Regions from separate parts of the Kocuria sp. UBA5001 genome, predicted to be linked through region 2. Evidence: riboswitches for the same ligand, from Rfam matches in the RefSeq annotation. Region 2 holds a riboswitch; each other region holds the start of a gene.
The links. Region 2 has a riboswitch for thiamine pyrophosphate ahead of B3G12_RS09630 (ECF transporter S component). Riboswitches for the same ligand answer to the same signal wherever they lie in the genome.
Positions count from the first base shown of each region.

Region 1 (5,418 bases), on a different contig from region 2:
GCCTGGTCACCGGCGGCCGCGGACGGGTCGAAGCTGAGCTCCGAGATCAGCAGAGACACCGTGAACCCGATGCCGGCCAGCAGCGCGATCCCCACCAGGTCGATCCACCGGTAGGACGGATCCAGCTTCCGCCCGGTGAGCACGGTGGTGAGCCACGTGGCGGCAATGATGCCCAGCGGCTTGCCCAGGACGAGGCCCGCGATGGTGCCGAGCGTGACGGGGGCGGCGAGCGCCGTCGTCAATCCGTCCCAGCCGCCCACCGCGACGCCCGCGGAGAAGAACGCGAAGACCGGCACCGCGAACCCGGCGGACAGGGGCCGGACGCGGTGCTCCAGGTGCTCGGCGAGCTCCACGGGCTCCCCGGAGGCCTTCCCCGCGAGGACGGGGACGGCGAAACCGAGCAGCACGCCCGCGACCGTGGCGTGGATCCCCGCCTCGTGGACCAGGGCCCACGTGATCACGGCCAGCGGCACCAGGATCGCCCAGGCGGCCCACGTGCGGTGCGCGAAGAAGCGGGGGAAGCGGTGCGCCAGGAGCCCGAACACGGCCAGCGGGACGAGCGCGAGGAGCAGCGGGAGCACGTGCACCTCGTCGGTGTAGAAGACCGCGATGATCGTGATGGCCAGCAGGTCGTCCACCACGGCAAGCGTGAGCAGGAAGAGGCGGAGCGCGCTGGGCAGGTGCGAGCCCACGATCGCGAGCACCGCCACTGCAAACGCGATATCGGTGGCGGTGGGGATCGCCCAGCCGCCCAGGGTCTCGGGGTTCGTCGCGTTGACCGCCGCGTAGATCAGCGCGGGGACGACGACGCCGCCCACGGCCGCCGCGATCGGCACCGCCGCCTTCCCGAGGTCCCGCAGGTCACCCGCGACGAACTCGCGCTTGAGCTCGAGGCCCACGAGGAAGAAGAAGATGGCGAGCAGCCCGTCCGCGGCCCAGGTGCCGAGGCTGAGGTTCAGGTTCCACGGCTCGTAGCCGACCTCGAGGTCCCGCAGCTGGAAGTAGGAGTCGGCGGCGGGCGAGTTGGCCCAGACGAGGGCGATGACGGCGGCGACCACCAGGAGGATGCCGGCCACGGTCTCGCGGCGCAGGACGTCCTGGAGTCGGGAGAGGGCGCCGCCCGCGGGGTGGTCAGGCTCGCACGTGGGCTCAGGATGGTTGAAGAAACCGGGCTCCGAGACGAAGCCGGAGGGCTCTTCCTGCACCACGGGCTCCGGGGATCCGGGCTCACGGTGGGCAGGGGTGGTCGTGTGGTGCAGGGGCATGGACTACTCCAATGTCGACGGGCATCACGCTCATTACCGCCGACCAGACTTCCCGGCACACCAGCCAGCAAGAGTAGCAGGGCGCTTTTGGGTGGCGCACCCGGGGCGGCTTTCAGAAAGGCGGTCCCGCAGCAACCCACTCGGCTTCTCTGTCGCTGCGACCCGGGACACGAGACGATCTGGCAGTGACCTGCCTACGGTGGGGGCATGCTGAAACGGAAATCGGTGGGCTTGCTGATCCAGGGGTCCGCGATGGTGGCCCTCTTCCTGATCACTTTCATTGGAGCGCGGGAATCATGGCTGCTCATGACCCTGGAACTGCTTTTCGCCGTCATCTTTTTCACCAAGGCGGTGCAAGAACGGCGTGCAGAAGTCGCGGCACAGCGCCGTCGAGCGGCGCGCCGCCCCGCGAGCAACGGCCTGTCTTGACCGAGCTGCCACCGGCAGGACCGGTTATACCGGACTGCGGTGCGGCTGTGGCTTGGAAACACGAGCCAACATCAGGCTGATTCCCCACAGGAACAGGACCAGCAGCGGTACGAGAGTCATCATGGACGGCTCGTCCACGACTGTCACGCCGCCCACGTTCTCCCAGGTGCATGTGTGGCCCAGTGGCACCCAGCTCCACTCCGGCTCACCGTAGATCGAGCTTCCGTCGCCCAGTTCGCAGGACAGGGATCCGGAGTACACGAGTCGCTCCGCCACAAGCCCTCCGACCCAGGCGAGTACCGCTGCGAGCCACAGCACCCATCCAACGTTCCTTGCCCGCGAAGCGGCTGTTCGGTGTGACATTCGCCCGTCTCCGTTCTGGCTGCCGTGCCCCTCCGCCGAGCGCGCTGCCGGTTATTTGGTCTCGCCACTTTCCTATCAGGGTTCCCTGCGACCCCATCCTTCCCGGTCAATCCGCTCACTTGATCCTCGCCAAACCTCCCTGACTACACTGACCACCAGTGACACGGGGTGCCGCCACCCTTCCCTCCAGCCCCACCGGGCGCACGGAGCGTGAAGCCAAGGCGGCTGAGATGACACCCGTCGAACCTGTCCAGTTAGTACTGGCGAAGGGATGTCACGGTCGCACCGCGCAGGTGGCGCACCGCTTTCTTCGCCGTGAGCCACAGGAGTGAGCATGCGGATCGAGAACGCCATCGTCCTGGTCACCGGCGGAGCCCGTGGGCTCGGGGAGCACCTCAGCCGGGCATTCGCGCGCGAGGGTGCGCGCGTCGTCGTGAACTACCACGCGAGCGAGGACCGCGCCCGGGCGCTGGTCCGTGAGCTCGGGGAGGACAGGGCGCTCGCCGTCCAGGCGGACGTGACCGATGCCCACCAGGTGCGGGACATGGTCACCCAGGCCCGGGAGCACTTCGGCGCGCCGATCACGGTGGCCGTGAACAACGCCCTGGTGGACTTCAGCTTCAACGGGGACGCCCGCCCCACCCTGGAGCACCTGACCGCCGAGAACCTCACGCAGCAGTTCCACGGCGCCGTGGTGGGCGCCCTCAACGTGATGCAGGCGGTCACCCCGGGCATGGGCCAGGCCGGTGAGGGGCGCATCATCAACATCGGCACCAACCTCTTCCAGAACCCGGTGGTCCCCTACCACGACTACACCGCCGCGAAGGCCGCCCTGCTCGCGCTCACCCGCACCGCCGCCAAGGACCTCGGCCCGCAGGGCATCACCGTGAACATGATCTCCGGTGGCCTGCTGCGCACCACGGACGCGAGCGCCGCCACCCCGGACGAGGTCTTCGACTTCATCGCCGCCGGCACCCCCCTGGGCCGCGTGACCACCCCTGAGGAGTTCGCGAACACCGCCCTGTTCTTCGCCTCGGACTGGTCCCGCGGGGTCACCGGCCAGAACCTGGTGGTCGACGGCGGGCTGGTGATGGACTGACATGGCCGTCCCCTCCCCGCACGACGACGCCGCCCAGCCCGGTCCCGCGCGCACGGCACCTGCCGGGGGCGCGGCGTCGGCAACCACCCCCGAAGCCGGGCCGACGCTCGGGACGGCCGCTGCGGCGTCGTCGACAACAAAGACACCGGCCCGCCGCCTCCACCTCAACGCGTTCCTCTACGGCGCCGGCCACCACCAGGCGGCGTGGCGCGCCCCGAACTCCTCGGTGCACCGCCTCACGGACATCACCTACTACGAGGAACTCGCGCAGACCGCCGAGCGTGGCCTGTTCGACGCCGTGTTCTTCGCGGACGGCCACAGCGTGGGCGACGTCTCCGGCGGTCCGGTCTGGGCACTGGAACCGCTCACGGCGCTGTCCGCGATGGCGCGCGCCACCGAGCGCATCGGCCTGGTGTGCACGGTCTCTTCCACGTTCTTCGCCCCGTTCCACGCGGCCCGGATGCTCGCATCCCTGGACCACATCTCGGGCGGCCGGGCGGGCTGGAACGTGGTGACCTCCATGTGGGATGCGGAAGCCCGCAACCACGGCTACCGGGCCATGCCGCCCAAGGACGAGCGCTACGAGCGCGCCCGCGAGTTCGTGCAGGTGGCCCGCGCCCTGTGGGCCAGCTGGGACGAAGACGCCGTCACCGCGGACCCCGAGGGCCAGTGGGCGGACCCCTCCAAGCTGCACCGCCTGGACCACGAGGGCCGCCACTTCCTGGTGGACGGACCCCTCACGGTCCCGCGCTCCCCGCAGGGCGAGCCGGTGCTGTTCCAGGCCGGTGCGTCCGGGCCCGGCAAGGCCCTGGCCGGGGACTACGCGGAGGGGATCTACGCCGTGGCCTACGACCTCCCGGCCGCCCAGGAGTACTACTCCTCGGTCAAGGCGGAGGTCGCGCGGGCCGGCCGCGATCCGGAGTCCGTGGCCGTGATGCCCGGGCTGGTCACCTACGTGGGCCGCACCCACGAGGAGGCCCTCGCCAAGCAGGACCGCGTGGACCGGCTGCTGCCCGTGGAGCAGTCCCTCGCGCAGCTCTCCACGTTCGTGGAGCAGGACTGCTCCCAGCGGGAGCTGGACGCGCCCGTTCCCCCGCTGCCGCCCCTGGAGAAGTTCACCGGTCCGCAGGGGCGCTACGGCACCATCCTGCGCATCGTCGAGGCCGAGAACCCCACCGTCCGGCAGCTGCTCGGGCGCCTGGCCGCCGGCGGCGGGCACTGCACCATGGTGGGCACGCCGCAGAGCATCGCCGACCAGATGCAGGAGTGGCTGGAGAAGGGTGGTGCGGACGGCTTCAACCTCATGCCGCCCGTGCAGCCGGACTCCCTCGCCGATTTCGTGGACCTCGTGGTCCCGGAGCTGCAGCGCCGCGGCCTGTTCCGCACCGAGTACACCGCCACCACGCTGCGCGGTCACCTCTCGCAGGTCTGAGCCGGGCAGGACGACGCCGCCGCGCCCCGTTCGTGGGGCGCGGCGGCGTCGTGCGGAGACGAGCAGGCGGATCCTGGCTCCGGGTGGAGGCCCGGGTGGAGGCGCAGATCGGGCCCCGGCGACGAGGCGACCGGCGTGGGTGCCGGAACGCGGCGGCGTCGTCCCCTCAGGTCTCCCGGATCACATCAGGGGCCGCAGCGGCGCGAGCACCACCTCGGCCACCCGCGCCATGGGGTGGCGGTCACGCCACGCCGGCGAGGTCAGCTCGTCGCAGTGTGTGCTGTCCGAGAGGAAGACCTTCTCCATCTCCGCGGCGAAGTCCTTGTCCACGATCTCCACGTTGGTCTCGTAGTTGAAGGACAGGGAGAGCCGGTCCAGGTTGGCGGTGCCCACGGTGGACCACTCGCCGTCGATCGTGGCGGTCTTGGAGTGGATCATGCACGCCGCATACAGCAGGATGGTCACCCCGGCCTCCAGCAGCTGGCCGTAGAAGCCCCGGGAGACCCAGTCCGCCACGATGTGGTTCGAGTCCTTGGGCACCATGATCCGCACGTCCACACCGCGGCGGGCGGCGGCCAGGAGCGTGTCCAGGATCTGCTGGTCCGGCACGAAGTACGGGGTGTTGATCCAGATGTGGTCCCTGGCCCGCTCGATCGCGCTCAAGTACATGCCGCGGATGGGATACACCAGCTGGATGGGGAGGTTCGGCGAGACGCGCACCTCCGGATCCCAGTTCTTGGGCGGGATCCACTCGATCGCGTGCTCCGGGGCGCGGTGCTCGTTCCACACGGCAGCGATGGCGTTGCGCAGTCCCCACACCGCCGGGCCGA
Region 1 covers NZ_DGYR01000013.1:118,659-124,076, reverse strand. Annotated here, with positions in the region: gene nhaA (Na+/H+ antiporter NhaA) at 1-1,265, opposite strand, end outside; gene B3G12_RS08450 (hypothetical protein) at 1,473-1,694, shown strand; TPP riboswitch at 2,212-2,346, shown strand; gene B3G12_RS08445 (3-oxoacyl-ACP reductase) at 2,392-3,156, shown strand; gene B3G12_RS08440 (LLM class flavin-dependent oxidoreductase) at 3,158-4,588, shown strand; gene B3G12_RS08435 (phospholipase D-like domain-containing protein) at 4,769-5,418, opposite strand, start outside.
Region 1: linked by a shared signal. The riboswitch ahead of B3G12_RS08445 (3-oxoacyl-ACP reductase) and the one ahead of B3G12_RS09630 (ECF transporter S component) in region 2 are both predicted to bind thiamine pyrophosphate.

Region 2 (5,418 bases):
ATCTCCCTGGGCATGATCTACGGCGCCACGGGCACCGTGAACATGGCGGACCTCTCGGGCAAGCTCTCGGACCTGCCGGTGGGTATGCAGATGCAGCTGCACCTCATGCTGCTGGTCGCGTTCGGGGTCAAGGCGGCCATCTTCCCGCTCTCGTTCTGGCTGCCCGACTCCTACCCCACGGCGTCCGCGCCGGTGACCGCCGTGTTCGCCGGGCTGCTGACCAAGGTGGGCGTGTACTCGATCATCCGCACGGAGACGCTGCTGTTCCCGGGGACGCAGATCAACGGCCTGCTGATGTGGGTGGCACTGCTCACCATGCTGGTGGGCATCCTGGGTGCGCTCGCGCAGATCGACATCAAGCGCATGCTCTCGTTCACCCTGATCTCCCACATCGGGTACATGATCTTCGGCATCGCCATGGGCACCCAGGCCGCGCTGGTCGCCGTCGTCTACTACATCGCGCACCACATCGTGATCCAGACCAGCCTGTTCCTGGTCGCGGGGCTCATCGAGCGCCGCGGTGGGTCCACCAACGTGGACCGCCTGGCCGGGATGCTCAAGATCTCCCCGCTGCTGGGTGTGCTCTACATGATCCCGGCGCTGAACCTGGGCGGCATTCCGCCGTTCTCCGGTTTCCTGGGCAAGGTGGGGCTGATCGAGGCCGGCGTGAGCACCGGAACGTGGTTGAGCTACCTGCTGGTGGGCGTGTCCGTGTTCGTCTCGCTGCTCACGCTGATGGCCCTGATCCGGGTGTGGAACCGCGTGTTCCTGCGCAGCGTCGACGACGCCGAGTACCCGGACCCCGTACTGCGCGCCACGACGCCGCAGGGCAGGCGTCCCCGCACCTCGCGCGCGGTCGTGAGGAAGCCCGGCAGCAGGTTCTCGGGGCGGTCGCCGGTGGTGTTGCTGCCGCGGACCATGGTGGGTGCCACCTCGGCCCTGGTGGTGGTGGGCGTGGCTCTCACCGTCTTCGCGGGGCCGCTGTTCGACCTCGCGGACAACTCCGCGGAGAACCTGGTGCACCCGGACCGCTACGTCAATGCCGTCCTGCACCCCGAGGGTCACGGCGGCGCAAGTGAGGAGAGCCGATGAGCACGTCCGCGGTGCGACGCCGTTCGCGCAACTCCCTGCGCGCCGAGCTGCCGCTGATCCTGTGGCTCGTGGTGGTGTGGGGTGCGCTGTGGGGTGACTGGAGCATCGGGAACCTGGTTTTCGGGCTGTTGCTCGCGCTGCTCGTCACCCGCCTGCTGACCCTGCCGCCCGTGCGCCTGTCCGGGCGCTTCAACGTGGTGCACTTCGCGCTGTTCGTGCCCACGTTTATCTGGCAGGTGGCCAAGGCCAGCTTCCAGGTCTTCTGGCTTGCGGTCACGCAGGGCCCGAGGGTGTGCAACGCCGTGCTGGGGGTGCCCCTGCGCCAGAACAACGACCTGCTCATGACGGCCGTGGGCCACACGATGGCGTTGATCCCCGGGTCCCTGGTGGTGGAGGTGGACCGCGGCAACGGGATCCTCTACTTCCACGTGCTGGACATCTCCACGCCCGAGCAGGCGGAGGCGTTCCGGCGCTCCGCACTGGACATCGAGGCCGCCTGGATCCGCATCATGGGCACCCGGGAGGACCTGAAGCTGCTGACCGTGGTCGGGGATTCCGACAACACGGAGGCCACCGGGGCGCTCGAGTCGCCCACGCACGAGATGGACGAGGCCGACACCGGCCACGGGGAGGAGCGCTCATGACAATGCTCGACGTCGCCGTGTGGCTGTGCGGGGCGATCCTCGCCCTGGCCGCCGCCGGGACCATCTACCGACTGGCGAAGGGGCCCTCCCTGCTGGACCGCGTGATCGCCTCGGACGTGCTGCTTGCCATCGTGGGGGCGTGCCTGGCCGTGGACATGGTCTACAACCACCACACCAACAACATCATCCTGCTCGTGATCGTCTCCCTGGTGGGCTTCCTGGGCTCCGTCACGGTGGCGCGCAACGTGGGGCTGGAGCGTTCATGAGCTGGCACACCGTCCTGGACGTGATCGCCCTGCTGTGCCTGGTGCTGGGTGCCCTGATGTCCCTGTCCGCCGCGATCGGCCTGGTGCGCTTCCCGGACCTGCTCTCGCGCATGCACGCGGGCACCAAGCCGCAGGTCTTCGGCCTGTTCCTCATGCTCACGGCCGTGGCCATCGAGAGCGGGGAGCCGCGCATGATCCCGCTGCTGATCCTCGCGTGGGTCTTCCAGCTGCTCACCGCACCGGTCTCCGCGCACATGGTGGGCCGGGCCGCATACCGCTCCAAGCACCTGCACGAGGAGAACCTCATGCAGGACGAGCTGCGGGACGTTGTAGCCCGCGCCGGGCACGAGGAATCACGCTGAGGACATAATTTCCGGGTGAACCGCGCCCCGCACCGCCCAGCCACGCGCCGAGTTTCGTATGCTGGGGGAGGAAGCAGCACGCCGTCGGCCCCCGAGCGCCGTCGGCACTCGCGACGAGAAGGAGCACCTCATGAACAAGGCGATGGACATCCTCGGCACCGTGGCGTCCCTGGGCGGCGTGGCACTCGCGAACAAGGGCCTGTCCGCGGTGTGGAAGCAGGTCACCGGCAACGAACCCCCCGCCAAGAACCCGGATGAGGACGAGGCCTGGCGGGACATCATCCTGTGGGCCATGATCACCGGCGTGGTGGGCACCGTCATTAAGGTGGGAATCGCCCGCCAGATGTCCAAGATGGAGTCCGAGAAGAAGGACTCCGGCAAGACCTCGCAGTCCGAGATCTGAGGTACCCCACCGGGCCGAGCGCCCGGGAGGTCCTGCACACGAGGGCCGGGTGCGCGACGCACCCGGCCCTCGTGCGTGCCGTGGTCTAGACTGGCGACTCAACGACAGGGGAGCGCCACCGCGGCGCTGAGAGTGCGTGTGAGCGCAGACCCTCGAACCTGATCCGGTTCATACCGGCGCTAGGGAGTCGAGCATCTCAGGGACCCGTCCGCACCCGTGGACGCGAGCCTTCCCCTCCTGGAATCTTCAGGAGGATTCACATGACACAGGTCGGCACCAGATCCACGCGAACGCCCCAGGGACGCAATTCCCGGCGGCACTCGTGGCGGGTGGTGGACATCGTGGTCGCCTCCGTTCTCGCGGCGGTGTGCGCGGTGGTCTTCTGGCTGTGGTCCAACCTGCTCGCCCCGGCCGTCTCTGCGGGGTCCGTGGCGTATCCGCCCGCGGGCGGGCTCATCGTGGGCGGCTGGCTCGTGGCCGGCACGCTCGGTGCACTGATCATCCGCAAGCCGGGTGCCGCGATCTTCTGTGAGCTGCTCGCGGCCGTGCTGGAGATGTTCCTGGGCACCCACGCGGGATGGCTCGTGGTCCTCTCCGGGGTGATCCAGGGCCTGGGGGTGGAGATCGTCTTCCTGCTGACCCGCTACCGCAGCTTCGGGCTCCTCACGGCCACAGCGGGCGGCGCGGTCTCCGGGCTCTTCCTCGCCGTGAGCGAGAACATCTTGTACAACTACGAGTGGGCCACGGACCAGAAACTGGTCTACGCCGTGTTCACCACGCTCTCCGGCGCCGTGATCGCCGGCGCCCTGATGTGGCTCGTGGTGCGTGCGCTGCAGGCCACGGGCGTCCTCAGCGCCCTCGCATCCGGCGCCGCGCGCCGGCGATGACAGCCGCGTCGGCCACCATCCCGGTGGGCGCGTCGGTCTGTCTCGAGAACTTCGGCTGGCACTACCCCGGGCGCCAGAACCCGAGCCTCGCGGGGGTGGATGCGCAGATCGGTGCAGGGGAGCGCGTTCTGCTCCTGGGTCCTTCCGGTGCCGGCAAGTCCACCCTGCTGCAGGCCCTGGCGGGTGTGGAGCAGGATCCGGACGGGCAGTCCCGATCGGGTGAACTGACGGTCGACGGCGCCGACCCGCGCGACGCGCGGGGGGCCGTGGGCTTCATGCACCAGGATCCGGAGACGCAGGTGGTTCTCTCGCGGATCGGGGACGACGTCGCGTTCGGTCTCGAGAACCTGGCCGTTCCCCGTGAGCAGATCTGGCCGCGCGTCCACGAGGCGCTGGACAGGGTCGGTCTCCACCTCCCCCTGGAGCACTCCACCACGGCGCTGTCCGGTGGTCAGAAGCAGCGCCTGGCGCTCGCGGGTGTCATGGCCATGCGGCCCCGCCTGCTGCTGCTCGACGAGCCGACGGCCAGCGTGGACCACGAGGGAGCGGTGGAACTCTGCCGGGCCGTGTCCCGGGCCGTCCGGCAGGACGGCACTACCCTGGTGGTCGTGGAGCACCGTGTTGCACTGTGGGAACCGGTGGTGCACCGGGTGATCGTGCTCGACGACCACGGCTCGGTGGCCTTCGACGGCCCCACCCGGGAGACGCTCCACGATGCCCGGAAGCTGCTGCAGGCGCAGGGCACGTGGGTTCCGGACTGGGTTCCGACGACGCGTCCGCCCGCCCACCGCAGAGCTGTCGAGGTCGACGCGGCGGCCGAGGGTCCCGACGGCGGGGACGAGTGCCCACGCGGTGCGGGCACCGCGCGCTCCGGTCGAGACCGTCCCCCGCACGCCGCGGGGAGCCCTGCGCCCCGGGACGGTGCGGTCCTCCTCAGCGCCCGGGAGCTGGGAGTCTCCCGCATCCAGCCGTCGCGTCGAGTGGTGGCGCGCGAGCGGCGTCGGGCCCGCAGGTCGTGGCGACGTGGCGAAACTCTCGAGGCGCCGGCACGCAGAGTGGTGGACTTCCCGCCCGCGGCCGAGCACATCACGCTGGACGTCCGCGCGGGCCGCGCCCTGGCCGTCACCGGACCCAACGGGGCCGGGAAGTCGACGCTCGCCCTCACACTGGCCGGTCTCCTGGTGCCCGTGCGCGGCACGGTGCGAGCCTCCGCCGTCCTGGCAGATGACGCGCCACCGGATCCTGGCCTGTGGGACGGCAGCGAGCTGATCTCGAGGGTGGGCACCGTGTTCCAGCACCCCGAGCACCAGTTCCTGCGCTCAACGGTGCGGGAGGAGCTCGAATTCGGTCCGGAGCAGCTGCGCCGCCACTCGGAGCGCTCAAAGCCGCGGCGGGACGTGACGGCCGACGACGCCCGGGTCGCGGACCTGCTGCGGCGGCTGCGCCTGGAGGACCTGGCCGGGGCCAACCCCTTCACGCTCTCCGGGGGCCAGAAGCGTCGGCTCTCCGTAGCCACGGTGCTCGCAGCGGCACCCGCAGTGGTGATCCTCGACGAGCCCACGTTCGGCCAGGACGCCCGCACCTGGAAGGAACTCGTGGATCTCCTGGTGGAAGAGATGGACAGGGGCACGGCCGTGGTGGCAGTGACGCACGACCGGGACCTCATGACCGCGCTCGACGCGGAGGAAGTGGGGCTGGGCTCATGAGCACCACGGCAACACCGGGCATCTTCGGCCCCCGGAGCGGGCTGCTGGCCCGGGCGAA
Region 2 covers NZ_DGYR01000014.1:9,661-15,078, reverse strand. Annotated here, with positions in the region: gene B3G12_RS09655 (Na+/H+ antiporter subunit D) at 1-1,092, shown strand, start outside; gene B3G12_RS09650 (Na+/H+ antiporter subunit E) at 1,089-1,736, shown strand; gene B3G12_RS09645 (monovalent cation/H+ antiporter complex subunit F) at 1,733-2,002, shown strand; gene mnhG (monovalent cation/H(+) antiporter subunit G) at 1,999-2,364, shown strand; gene B3G12_RS09635 (DUF4235 domain-containing protein) at 2,495-2,767, shown strand; TPP riboswitch at 2,864-2,970, shown strand; gene B3G12_RS09630 (ECF transporter S component) at 3,028-3,654, shown strand; gene B3G12_RS09625 (ABC transporter ATP-binding protein) at 3,651-5,360, shown strand; gene B3G12_RS09620 (energy-coupling factor transporter transmembrane component T family protein) at 5,357-5,418, shown strand, end outside.

Region 3 (5,418 bases), on a different contig from region 2:
ATCACGTGCACGAGAGCGGCGCAGCGCTCCACGTGGCGCAGGAACTCCAGGCCCAGGCCCTTGCCCTCGGACGCGCCGGGGATTAGGCCGGGAACGTCAGCGACCGTGAAGCGGGTGTCCCCCGCCTGCACCACGCCCAGGTTGGGGACGAGCGTGGTGAAGGGGTAGTCCGCGATCTTGGGGCGGGCGGCGCTCATGGCCGCGATCAGGCTGGACTTGCCGGCGGAGGGGAAGCCCACGAGCGCGATGTCCGCGATGGACTTCAGTTCGAGCTCGACCTCCTGCTCCTCACCGGGGGTGCCGAGCAGTGCGAAGCCCGGTGCCTTGCGCTTGGGTGAGGCCAGCGCCGCGTTGCCCCGGCCGCCCATGCCGCCGGCGGCCAGCACGTACTCGCTGCCTTCTCCCAGCAGGTCCGCGAGCACATTGCCCTCGCGGTCCTTGACAACGGTGCCGTCCGGGACGGAGAGCACCAGGTCCTGGCCCTTGAAGCCGTGGCGCATGTCTCCCTTGCCCGGCTCGCCGTTCGGGGCCTTCTGGTGCGGGGCGTGGTGGAAGCCCAGCAGCGTGGTGGACTGCCCGTCCACGCGCAGGATCACCGACCCGCCGTCGCCCCCGTTGCCGCCGTCCGGTCCGCCCAGGGGCTTGAACTTCTCGCGCTTGACGGACACGCAGCCGTGGCCCCCGTTGCCGCCGGTGGCGTGCACGACGACTCGATCAACAAAACTGGCCACGTGGCTCCTCGGGATCTGGGTGGCCCGCCGTGCGCGGGACCCGTTGGTCTCTGGTGAAAAGAATAGAGGGTGAGCGCGTAGAGCGCCCACCCTCTAGTGGTCGTCACCGCACGAGTCGGCGACGGGTGGACCCTGGGGTCCGGAAGAACTGACTACTCGGCGGTCTGGATGTTGACCACGCGGCGGCCACGGCGGGTGCCGAACTCGACGACACCGGCGGCCAGGGCGAACAGTGTGTCGTCCTTGCCGCGACCCATGTTCAGGCCGGGGTGGAAGTGCGTTCCGCGCTGACGGACGATGATCTCGCCGGCGTTGACGGACTGGCCGCCGAAGCGCTTCACGCCCAGGTACTGGGCGTTGGAGTCACGGCCGTTGCGAGTGGAGCTCGCACCCTTCTTGTGTGCCATGGTGTGTGCCTACCTTCGTTGAAAATGTATCGGGGACCGGGAGGATCAGGCGTTGATGCCGGTGATCTTGACGGTGGTCAGCTCGGCGCGGAAGCCCTGACGCTTCTTGTAACCGGTCTTGTTCTTGTACTTCATGATCGAGATCTTGGGACCGCGCAGGTCCTCGATGATCTCGGCCGTGACCTTGACGTCGGCCAGGGTCTTGGAGTCGGAGGTGACCTTGTCCCCATCGACCAGCAGCAGCGCAGGAAGCTCTACGGTGCTGCCTGCCTCGCCGGCGACGCGGTCAAGGGTCACGAGGTCTCCTACGGAAACCTTCTCCTGGCGGCCGCCTGCGCGGACAATCGCGTACACCACTTGGGAACTCACTTCTCTCGACATCTATGGACTGCGTGTGTGGGTCGGGCGGACTCCTGGATGCTGCGAATGTCGAGTCAGCCCGCTGCGGTGGTCGAGGACCGACCGCGTACCACGTGGCTGTCGCATCAGAACAGGGTGTTCGCCCGAGTGTGCCGCTCCCGCGTGCGGATCATAGATATGACGCACAGCGATGCCCGGCACCGACAGCCCAGACTACCCCATGCGGGGAAGTCACGCCAATCACCCCTCCTTGCTGCTCCCCCGCGCGGTCTGGGCGAAGAATGCCAGTTCGAGTCGGCACGCCCGCAGGAACGCGCGCCGCATCTCGGAGCGGCTCGCCGGGTTGGCGACGGCAGCCGCGCGGTCCACGGCGCGGCGCACCGTATCGGTGGCCGCCTGGAACCCCGGATCGCTGTAGGTGGCCAGCCAGTCCGCGTACGGATGCTCTTCCCACCCCACCGCGCGGGCACGCTCCATGAGCTCGGTCCCCACATGGGCGTAGAGCCAGTAGCAGGGCAGGATGGCCGCCGCTCCCACGGCGAAGCCGTCCTGCCCGGTGCGGGCCAGCAGGAAATCCGCGTAGGCGCTCGTGGTCTCGGACGGCTCGTGGGGTGCCCGCCCGGCCAGGCGGGCCCGGTGCAGGGCGGTCTCCGCGGTGACCACCGATGCCGAGGCAGACGCGAAGTGCTCCCGGGTGTCCTCGTCCGGGGCGGCCGCGGCGAGCAGGGCCAGCGCGCGGGAGTAGTACTCGAGGTACTGCATGTCCTGGTCCAGGTACCACTCGAACGCCTCGGGTCCCAGGGTGCCGTTCCCCAGGCCCCGGATGAAGTCCAGCTGCGCGATCTGCTCCCGGATCTCGGCGCTGTCCACCCACAGCTCGTCGGTGAACCGATCGCCCGGGACCAGGTCGCCGGCGGATGGCTCCCTTGGCGAGACGTCCGAGGCCGCCGGGGCTCCCTGCGTGGCTGCGCCCGCGGGGGCGGCGCCGTCCGGGTCCGCTGCCTCGGTGGCGTCGGCGGCGCAGGCCTCGGCCAGGAACTGCGGGTCCGTGACCAGGGCCTGTACGTGGTGCATGTGGTGCACCGGGCCGTTGCCGTGGCCCACGTGCAGGGTGTCCGCGATGCGCAGTGCGGCCCGCAGCCACTCGCGGGCCGTACCGATGCCCCCGGCCCAGTCCCCCGTGCGAGCCACCACGGTGGCCACGGCGGAGGACAGTGAGCAGCCCGTGCCGTGGGTGTTGCGTGTGACCACGCGCGGTCCGGTGAACTCGGCCACCGGCTCGTGGACGCCCGGGACCACGAGGGCGTCCGGCGTGAGCTCGCCGCCCAGGTGCCCGCCCTTGACGAGCACGCGCGTGCCGAAGGCGTCGGAGACGGCGCGGCCCTGCGCGAGCGCCTCGTCCCACGTGGTGGCCACGGGGCGCTCCGCGAGCACCGCCAACTCGGGAAGGTTCGGGGTGATGAGGTCCGCCGCGGGCAGCAGTCCGCGCAGAGCCTCCTCCGCCTCGCGCTCCAGCAGCCGCCCGCCGGCGGTGGCGACCATCACGGGGTCGACAACGACCACGGGCGCGCGACCGGCCGCGAGCCACTCCCGGACCGTCTCGATGACGTCCACGGAACCGAGCATCCCCACCTTCACGGCGTCGAGCTCGACATCGTCCGAGACCGCGTCCAGCTGCGCGCGCAGAATGTCGACGGGAGGGGTGTGCACGCTGCGCACGCCCTGCGTGTTCTGGGCGACCACCGCGGTGACAACGCTGAGGCCGTAGCCGCCCATCGCGGCGATCGACTTCAGGTCCGCGGCGTGGCCAGCGCCGCCGGTGGGGTCCGTCCCGGCGATCGACAGGACGCGGGGCACGGTGAGGACGGGTGCGGTGTCCACGACATCCCTTCGCTAGTGCGAGCTAGATCAGGTTCGACGGGTGTGTTCTCAGCCGCGTGGCGCGGCACCCCGTGTGTGCTCCACCGATCATGCCACAGGGGCGCCCGGATCCCTCCGGACGCCCCTGCGGCATCGGTTCACCTCTCGCACCAGTGGGGTGCGGCGGCGTTCACTCTCCCTTGCGGGTCATCGTGATGTCCTGGGCCTTCACACCCACGCCCACCACGGTGGGCTGCCCGTCCATGGTCGCGGCCTTCTTCGGGCCGGTGGCCGCCGCGGTGAAGCGGCTGACGGTGGACTTCTGCGCCTCGTACTCCTGGGTGGTCACGCTCGCTGTGCCGGGGGCGGCAGCCGGCGCCACCGCACGGCGCGAGCCACGACGACGCCGCGCCGGTGCCGGCGTCTCGGCCGCTGGCTGGGCAGTGGTGGCGGGAACGCCGGAACGGCTGCCCGCGCCCCCGTTCTGCGCGGGCGCTGCGGTCTTTCCGGTGGATGTCGGGGCGTTCGACTCCGCGTCCTGACGGCCGCCCTGCTCGGCACCACCGTCGCGTCCTGCGCGGCGGCTGCCCTGGCGGGACCCGCCACGGCCGTTGGACGAACGGTTGCGGGAGCTGCCCCCGCGCGAGCCGGAATCAGCGGTCTCGGGGCCCTTGCCCTCGGAGCCGTCGAAGCTCTCGGACTCCGGCGCACCGGATCCGCCACGGTTCTTCCCCGACTGCGCGGAGTCACCGGAGGTCTCCTCTGTGAACGCCGCCGTCAGCGAGTCCAGCGAGAGCGACTCCCCGGGCCCTGCGACGTCACGCGCGCCGGAGCGGTCCTGGCCGGACTGTCCCTGCGGGAGTTCGATGACCTCGCCGTGGATCGTGACGCTGGAGGAGCTGTCCGCACCCTCGGAGGAGTCTCCCGCGTCCGCCGAGCCCTCCTGCTGGGTGCCATTCTCCTCGCCCTGCGGCCCACGGCCCCGGCTGCGCTTGCCGCGGCGCTTCTTGCGGCGGCGGCCGCCGTCGGACTCGCCGTCCGAGGTGCTGCGGTTGTCCAAGTCCCCGTGGGTGCCCGCGGAGCCGTGAGTCTCGGGAGTACCGTCCGTGTCCGAGCCCTGCCGGTTCTGGCCGCCACCCTGCGGGGTGGCCTCGGCACCGGAACCGTGCTGCGCGGCGTCGTCGTCCTCGTGCGTGGAGGCTGAGGCGATGTTCGCGAGCGCAGCGCGGGTGGCCTCGGCGCGGGCCTGGTTCTCCTGCTCCTCCGAGCCCGCGCCCCGGTTCTGGGACTTGGAGTGCCCCTGCTGCTGGTTGCTTTGGGGCTTGCCGGAGCGAGAGCGCTTGCGCTCGTTGCGGTTGCCACGGTGGTCCGTGGGCGCGGCGCTGGAGCGGCCCTGGAGCGGGTGGTCGTGGACGACGACGCCGCGTCCCGCGCACTCCTCGCAGGGCTCCGAGAAGACTTCGAGCAGTCCGGTGCCCATGCGCTTGCGCGTCATCTGCACGAGACCCAGCGAGGTCACCTCGGCCACCTGGTGCTTGGTGCGGTCCCGGCCCAGGCACTCCACGAGCCGGCGCAGCACGAGGTCGCGGTTGGACTCGAGCACCATGTCGATGAAGTCGACCACAATGATCCCGCCGATGTCCCGCAGCCGCAGCTGGCGCACGATCTCCTCGGCAGCCTCCAGGTTGTTCTTGGTGACGGTCTCCTCGAGGTTGCCGCCGGAGCCCGTGAACTTGCCCGTGTTGACGTCCACCACGGTCATGGCCTCGGTGCGGTCGATCACCAGGGAGCCACCGGAGGGCAGGAACACCTTGCGCTCCAGCGCCTTGTGGATCTGCTCCTCCACGCGCATGTGCTCGAAGAGGTCCTCGTCCTCGGTCCAGCGGTGCAGCCGGTCCAGCAGGTCCGGGGCCACGTAGGTCACGTAGGCCTCGATGTTGTCCCACGCCTGCTCGCCCTGGACCACCATGGCGGTGAAGTCCTCGTTGAAGACGTCGCGGACGGTCTTGATGGTCAGGTCCGGCTCCGCGTAGAGCATCTCCGGGGCGAGCGTCTTGGTG
Region 3 covers NZ_DGYR01000021.1:215,766-221,183, reverse strand. Annotated here, with positions in the region: gene obgE (GTPase ObgE) at 1-731, opposite strand, end outside; gene rpmA (50S ribosomal protein L27) at 884-1,138, opposite strand; gene rplU (50S ribosomal protein L21) at 1,184-1,495, opposite strand; gene B3G12_RS12230 (bifunctional hydroxymethylpyrimidine kinase/phosphomethylpyrimidine kinase) at 1,739-3,379, opposite strand; TPP riboswitch at 3,367-3,461, opposite strand; gene B3G12_RS12225 (Rne/Rng family ribonuclease) at 3,549-5,418, opposite strand, start outside.
Region 3: linked by a shared signal. The riboswitch ahead of B3G12_RS12230 (bifunctional hydroxymethylpyrimidine kinase/phosphomethylpyrimidine kinase) and the one ahead of B3G12_RS09630 (ECF transporter S component) in region 2 are both predicted to bind thiamine pyrophosphate.